Regions from separate parts of the Shewanella sp. MF05956 genome, predicted to be linked through region 2. Evidence: predicted binding sites of a transcription regulator. Region 2 holds the regulator's gene; the other holds the start of a gene.
What was found. Region 2 encodes sigma-54, which starts transcription at its own class of promoters, with help from an activator protein. Its sites were predicted from a motif close to GTTGGCACGNNNNTNGNNT; they were not measured.
Positions count from the first base shown of each region.

Region 1: the regulator sigma-54 is predicted to act here: its motif matches at 1,670-1,688, upstream of AC19MX_RS12925 (BON domain-containing protein).

Region 1 is NZ_JCAYNV010000010.1:184,972-188,597, forward strand. Features, by position in the region: gene AC19MX_RS12915 (TetR/AcrR family transcriptional regulator) at 1-507, opposite strand, end outside; gene AC19MX_RS12920 (hypothetical protein) at 694-963, opposite strand; gene AC19MX_RS12925 (BON domain-containing protein) at 1,061-1,621, opposite strand; gene AC19MX_RS12930 (hypothetical protein) at 1,795-2,289, opposite strand; gene AC19MX_RS12935 (sigma-54 interaction domain-containing protein) at 2,550-3,626, shown strand, end outside.
Region 2 is NZ_JCAYNV010000003.1:263,304-266,929, forward strand. Features, by position in the region: gene lptA (lipopolysaccharide transport periplasmic protein LptA) at 1-237, shown strand, start outside; gene lptB (LPS export ABC transporter ATP-binding protein) at 234-965, shown strand; gene AC19MX_RS04875 (RNA polymerase factor sigma-54) at 1,374-2,858, shown strand; gene hpf (ribosome hibernation promoting factor) at 2,883-3,170, shown strand; gene ptsN (PTS IIA-like nitrogen regulatory protein PtsN) at 3,173-3,616, shown strand; gene rapZ (RNase adapter RapZ) at 3,613-3,626, shown strand, end outside.

The DNA of each region.
Region 1 (3,626 bases), on a different contig from region 2:
CATAGTCCCTTGCCAATTTGACCAAAAAATGTTCGATAATACGTTCGCTGTCATATCGGTTTTAATAAAACCTTGCTGCTGACCTTGTTCAATAAGGGCATTAAACAGGCTCAACCACTGGTCAAACAGTTGATTAAGCGTTTTATGCAATAAGGTCATTTGCGGATTGACTTCAACCAATAAATTACCCATTAAACAGCCACGGGGCTGACTGTCACTAAACAAAAATTCGATCAGTTGATGGTAGCCGCCTAATACAGCTGTCACATTGGTTTTAAAGCTAGCGTTAGGGTCCATGGCAATCGGCGCAATACGTTGGCCAAAATAGTATTGTGCGACTTCTGCGGCAAATGCTTCTTTACTGGCAAAATAGTGATAAAACGAGCCTTTCGGAATGCCCACTTCATCAAGAATAAGTTTAATCCCAACGGCGCTGTATCCATGTAAAGCAAACAGCTTTTCACCGACAGCACAAATTGACTGTTTACTGGTAGTATTTTTGTTCATAGGATCTCCAATTTTGGCGCTACGATAAACAAAAATAGACCAGTCGTCTATGTATTTCCAGTTTATCGATAACATTGGACACAATTACAGATAAAATGATGAAAAATAACAGATAAGGTATTGGCGTAAAGTCTTGGTACAAGCGCTGAGTAGTAAAACTGCGATGCTCAGGTCTGTGTGAAAAAGTTAGCGGGTATTTTGCTTAATAGATTCGTCTAGCAACTGTTGAATGTCTGAGCGTTGTTGGCGACGTTCATCATCGATATGTTGATTCACCCGCTGCTCACACTGTTTTTGCTGGTCATACTGACTTATGGGATCGGTCGCCTTGTCTGTTTGCGCTTGGCATAACATGCTACTGCAACCGCTTAACAGTACACTCGCAGCCACAACAAAAACAGAGCAATATCTCGGTGATACTAACAAATAATCGCGGCTTATTTTGTCATCATGCATATCATGCTTGCCCCCAGTAAAAAGTGACCCTATTAAAAATTACCCCATAAAAAAACCAGCCCGAAGGCTGGTTAATAATATGCTATATCAATCACGATTACCCAGTAATGCGTAACTCATCGACAACCTCTTTAACGTCATCGGTATTTTTGGCAATGGTTAAGGCTAAATCACGTTCGGCATCACTCGACACCGTACCTTCTAAGGTGACTACGCCATTCTCAACATCTACATCAATCTCGGTACCCGATATGTCGGTTGAAAATAATAAACGCGTTTTCACCACGGTTGCCACTTTCGAGTCAGTTAAGGTGTCGGCTAAAGTATCACTGTCATGATCTTTGTCGCTGTGGTGCTGCTTCATCACCGTTAATTCGTTATTAACTTCGTTAACGCCATCGACACTTTTTACTAATTCTGCAGCCAGCGCTTTATCAACACTGCTGTTTACTTTACCCGTTAAGGTCACATTACCGTCTATTACGTCGGTATTAATATCAAAAGAATTTAAGTTGGTGTTTAACAGTAACGTGGTTTCAGCTTTACCATCAATCCATGCATCTTTTGCATCATCCTGCCAATCTTGAGCTGCGTTTGCAGTAAATGCCATTGAACCAAGAACGATGCTTGTTAATACTGATAATGTAGTCTTTTTCATAAAGATATTCTCCATTGTTAGTGTTAATGCTGTTTTACATATTAGGTAATGCGCGAACTGTGCCAAGTTTTATAACTGACTGTTTTAAATTAACTTGTTATTTTATTCCACTGTAAATCCGTTAATAGCAGTGAGTGAGTATCGGACTTTTTTACCGACATGATGTAAAATTTTCAGGGTGATGGAGTCGACTCGTTAAACTGCAAGTTTTTCATGCTGTCGCAGCTTATTTGCAGCGATGCGATGCCCTCAGCCAATTGCCGGGTGACTTGTTGGCTATTGGCACGCTTAGCGGCAAGTTTCAGTCGATTTAACACATACTGTTCTGCGGTAACCAGTACCTTAATGGCTTTTGCCAAACGCTTTTGTTCTATGGCTCTCTCTGCTTCGGCATAAAAAGGGCTCAGTGACGGCCTTAACGTATTAATACTCTCAATCGTTTGCGGATATCTCGGCTCAACCTGCTTAAACAATGCCGTTAGTCGGCTTAAGATACTTTTTCTGATCTCTGCCATATGGCTAAAAATACGTTTGATATTGTAGTCGTCGGCCCCCTTTGTGGCCTGGGTGTAAAACTGTTGCCCTGCTTGGCATAAATCAATGGCTTCATTGAGTAACCATAAGTCGCTTCCGTCGTGCATAACCTCATTTGATCGTGTTCTATTCAACGTCATATCTCCTTATCATTAGTTAATGATTATCATTAACATGCATGATGACTTGCTAATAAATGTAAAATTAAGTCATTATGTTTACTTGCATAATCCGTGCACATTGACAAAGTTTAATTAACCTACTGATTTTAAATTGTTATGCTAATAAACAAGCCTCGGGGGAAACGCCGAACAGGAAAAAATTACCGCCTGTAATTGTCAAATCTACATCTTCGACATACATTGGTTATTAACAGACAGGGAGTGATATCGGCATGGGTCGTCCAGTACTTTTTTACCATTTGCGCCAGCCGCAAACACAAACTCAGCTCTTACAAATTCCGAGTTGCCAACATTTCAATAAAATAGCCAGTAGCATCGAGCGACCTTGGTTAGCTCAACTTGAAGACAATGCCGTAGATGTGGCCATTATCGAACTCGCCAATTTAAGCCAACAAGACTATCTCGATATCGCCAATAGCGAATTAATGGCTGATATCGAATTTATCTTTTTAAGCGAAGGCAAACCGAACCCCAACCTAGACAAATTAATGGCGACTGGGGCGGGTTATCATTTTCGCCAGCCTTACGATATGACGTTGATTGACGATACCTTAGAAGATTTTGCCCAAGACTTAGTGACCAAATCGGCTAAAAAACACCAACCTTTTTCAAGCGAACTTGATCAATATGGCTTACTAGTGGGTTCATCACGAGCCATGCATAAGCTGTACAGAACGACGCGTAAGGTTGCAGTAACCGACAGTAACGTATTGATTATTGGTGAAAGCGGAGCCGGCAAAGAGTTGGTTGCCAATACGATTCACTTAGCCAGCAACCGTGTTAACGAGCCATTTATTGCCATTAACTGTGGCGCATTAAGCCCAGAACTAGTCGACAGTGAATTATTTGGCCATGTGAAAGGCGCGTTTACAGGCGCACATCGAGATCATTCAGGCGTATTTGAGCAAGCTGAGGGTGGCACGTTATTTTTAGACGAAGTCACCGAAATGCCACTCGAGCATCAGGTTAAACTGTTGCGGGTACTCGAAAATAACGAATATCGCCAAGTCGGCAGCCCTAATGTAAAAAAAGCCAATGTGCGTATTGTGGCAGCAACCAACCGCGATCCCGCTAAAGCCATTGAAAACGGACATTTTCGTGAAGATTTGTATTTCCGCTTAGCGCATTTCCCTATCAACGTGCCGCCGTTACGTGACCGTGGCAACGATATTAGCGGACTCGCCCTGCACTTTTTAGCCTACCGCAATGCTGCCGAAAAACTCAGTAAAGTCTTTACCGACGATGCTTTAGCTCTTATTCAACAACAAAAATGGCCAGGTAATGTGCGA
Region 2 (3,626 bases):
GATCTCGCCACAACAACTCTGACGTTAACCGGTAATGCCAAGCTAGACCAAGCAGGCAGTCAGGTCACGGGCAACCTAATTAAATACAACATTAAAGCCCAAGAGTTAATTGCTGAGAGTACCGGTAAAGGCCAAGATCGCGTCATCACGATTATTCAACCAGAAAATTTCCAAGACGAGTCAGCGCCAAAACAAAAGCTGCCTGAGATCCCTGTCAACAAGCAGATAAAACCATGAGCCAAATTACCTTAACAGCTGAAAACCTAGCCAAAAGCTATAAAGCGCGTCAAGTTGTAAAAGACGTCAGCTTAACTGTAAAAACGGGGCAGATTGTCGGTTTACTTGGCCCTAATGGTGCCGGTAAAACAACCACGTTTTACATGGTTGTAGGGTTAGTCAAAAGTGATAAAGGCCGTATATTAATTGATAATGACGATCTCACCGCTGACCCAATGCATCTTAGAGCCCGTAAAGGGATTGGTTATTTACCACAAGAAGCCAGTATTTTTCGAAAACTCACCGTGCACGACAATATCATGGCGGTGTTACAAACCCGCAAAGAACTCAGTAATGACGAACGTATTGAACAGCTCCAGCATTTACTGGAAGAGTTTCACATTACTCACATTCGCGACAGCCAAGGCATGTCATTGTCTGGCGGTGAACGCCGTCGAGTCGAAATTGCCCGAGCACTCGCTGCTAACCCTAAATTCATTTTGCTTGATGAACCTTTTGCGGGTGTTGATCCGATTTCGGTTATCGACATTAAAAAAATTATCCAACAGCTAAAAAGTCGTGGATTAGGCGTACTGATCACCGACCATAATGTTCGCGAAACACTCGATGTATGTGAAAGAGCTTACATCGTAAGCCAAGGTAATTTAATTGCCGAAGGAACACCTGAAGAGATCTTGAGCAATCAACAAGTTCGAGCGGTGTACTTAGGTGAACAATTCAAGCTATAGTTAGGTTATATACCCAAACAACCTGAAGATACTCGATTTCAGCAAGAATTTACACGCGTTTAGGCAAGGCATTGATTGCGGTTAATGGTCGTTCCCTTTCCAAAATCAATAACACAGCATGAACGCGTGTAAAACTTGCCCCTTGGGAGTTTCACCGTGTTCCCACTACGTTGTTGCGTTAATTTATAAGGTGCCTACATTACCGCATTAACGCGCCTAGTATTGAAAACACGGTGAAGCTCTGAAACACGTATCTTCAAGTTGATTGGGTATACGCCTTTTAGCCTATCTAATTCATTCCATTGAACGATACCTAAATTGCGTGAAATGTCATTGACGTACGTGACACCCCATTACAGTTTTTCGAGATTGTTATTTTTATGGAAATCATCTAGGGATAAGCGGTAAATGAAAGCGTCACTCCAACTTAAAATGGGTCAGCATCTCACTATGACCCCTCAATTGCAGCAAGCCATCCGCTTGCTGCAATTATCTTCATTGGAGCTACAGCAAGAAATCCAACAGGCGCTGGACTCAAATCCATTGCTTGAAATAGAAGATGAATTTTCTCAAGCTAAAGATCCCTTAAAAGAAAGTCGCGATCAATCAGACACAGACTTCAGTGACAACAGTAATGTGAGTGTCGAAAAAGATACTTCAACCATCGACACCACAGAATCCATCAGTAAAGAAACCATGGACGACATGCCCATGGACACGACCTGGGATGAAGTCTATACCGCCTCACCGATGTCAGGGTCTGGTAGTGCCAGCATGCGCGACGATGATATGCCTTTTCAAGGGGAAACCACCGAAGGCTTATATGAACATTTAGAGTGGCAAAAAAACTTAACGCCATTTTCAGACACCGACCTTGCCATCGCAACAGCCATCATTGACGCAATAGATGAACGCGGCTATCTAACCCAAAGCACTGAAGAAATACTAGAAGCTATGGGCGATGAAAATGTTGAGCTTGATGAGGTTCAAGCGGTGTTAAAGCGAATTCAACATTTTGACCCCGTAGGTGTTGCTGCACGTGACCTTAGTGAATGTTTACTCATTCAACTGTCACAATATGCAGACTCAACCCCGCACATTGAAAATGCGCGAATGCTCATCAAAGATTATTTGGATTTAATCGCTGGGCGTGACTTTAGATTATTAATGCGTAAAACGCGTTTAAAAGAAGATGAGTTACGTGATGCCATTACCTTAATTCAATCTCTTAATCCGCGTCCTGGCTTATTGATTACTGCCGTCGATGACGAATACGTGATCCCTGATGTCACAGTATTTAAAAAGAATGGCCGTTGGGTTGTTGAACTCAATCCAGATAACATGCCTAAAATAGGTGTTAATCAGCAATATGCAGCAATGGCTCGCAGCAGTAAAAACCCATCTGATACTCAGTTTATACGAGGTCATTTGCAAGAAGCTAAATGGTTTATCAAAAGCATTGAAAGCCGTAACGATACCTTGTTAAAAGTAGCCAATTGCATTGTGCAATTCCAACAAGGGTTTTTCGAATATGGCGAAGAAGCCATGAAACCTATGGTATTAAATGACATTGCTGAAGCCGTAGAAATGCATGAATCGACCATTTCGCGCGTGACCACTCAAAAATACATGCACACCCCACGAGGGTTGTTTGAGTTAAAATACTTTTTCTCTAGCCATGTCAGCACTGATGATGGCGGAGAGTGTTCATCGACAGCAATCCGCGCATTTATTAAAAAGTTGGTTGCAGCAGAAAACCAGAAAAAGCCGCTTAGCGACAGCAAAATGGCTCAACTACTGGCCGAACAGGGCATAAACGTTGCTCGTCGTACGATTGCAAAATACCGTGAGGCAATGATGATACCGCCCTCAAACCAACGTAAGAGTTTATAAATCACTCAACAATGGAGAAGTGTAATGCAGATCAATTTATCAGGGCATCATGTTGAAATAACCGAATCTTTACGTGAATACGTTCAGGAAAAGTTTTCAAAGCTTGAACGACACTTCGATCAGATCAATAATGTTCACGTTGTACTCAACGTAGAAAAATTACAACAAAAAGCAGAAGCTAAAGTCAGCCTAAAGGGCGGAGAAATTTTTGCAATGTCAGAACATACAGACATGTATGCAGCAATAGACGCCCTGATAGATAAGCTCGATCGTCAGGTAATTAAACACAAAGAGAAGTATACAAAACACTAACGATGGAACTTTGTACCATCCTGCAGCCGGAATGCACCACCTGTGCCACACCGGGCAGTAAGAAAAAGGTACTGGAACTTATCAGCGATTTAGTCGCTGCCCAGTACCCGACCCTGTCTTCGCAAGAGGTGTTTGAAAGCCTTATCGCAAGAGAAAAAATGGGTAGCACAGGTATAGGTAATGGTATTGCAATACCTCATGGCCGATTAACGACAATCGATCACCCTATTGCGATCTTTGTAAAATGCGAAGAACCCATTTCGTTCGATGCCATCGATAAACAACCTGTCGATATCTTATTTGCATTATTAGTTCCTGCAGATCAGTGCCAACAACACTTAAGCACCTTATCCTCGATGGCCCAAAAACTCAGCGACAAACAAGTACTAAAACAGCTGCGTAAAATCCACGATTCAACAGAACTCTATCAGGTAATTACGGCATGAAACTTGTTAT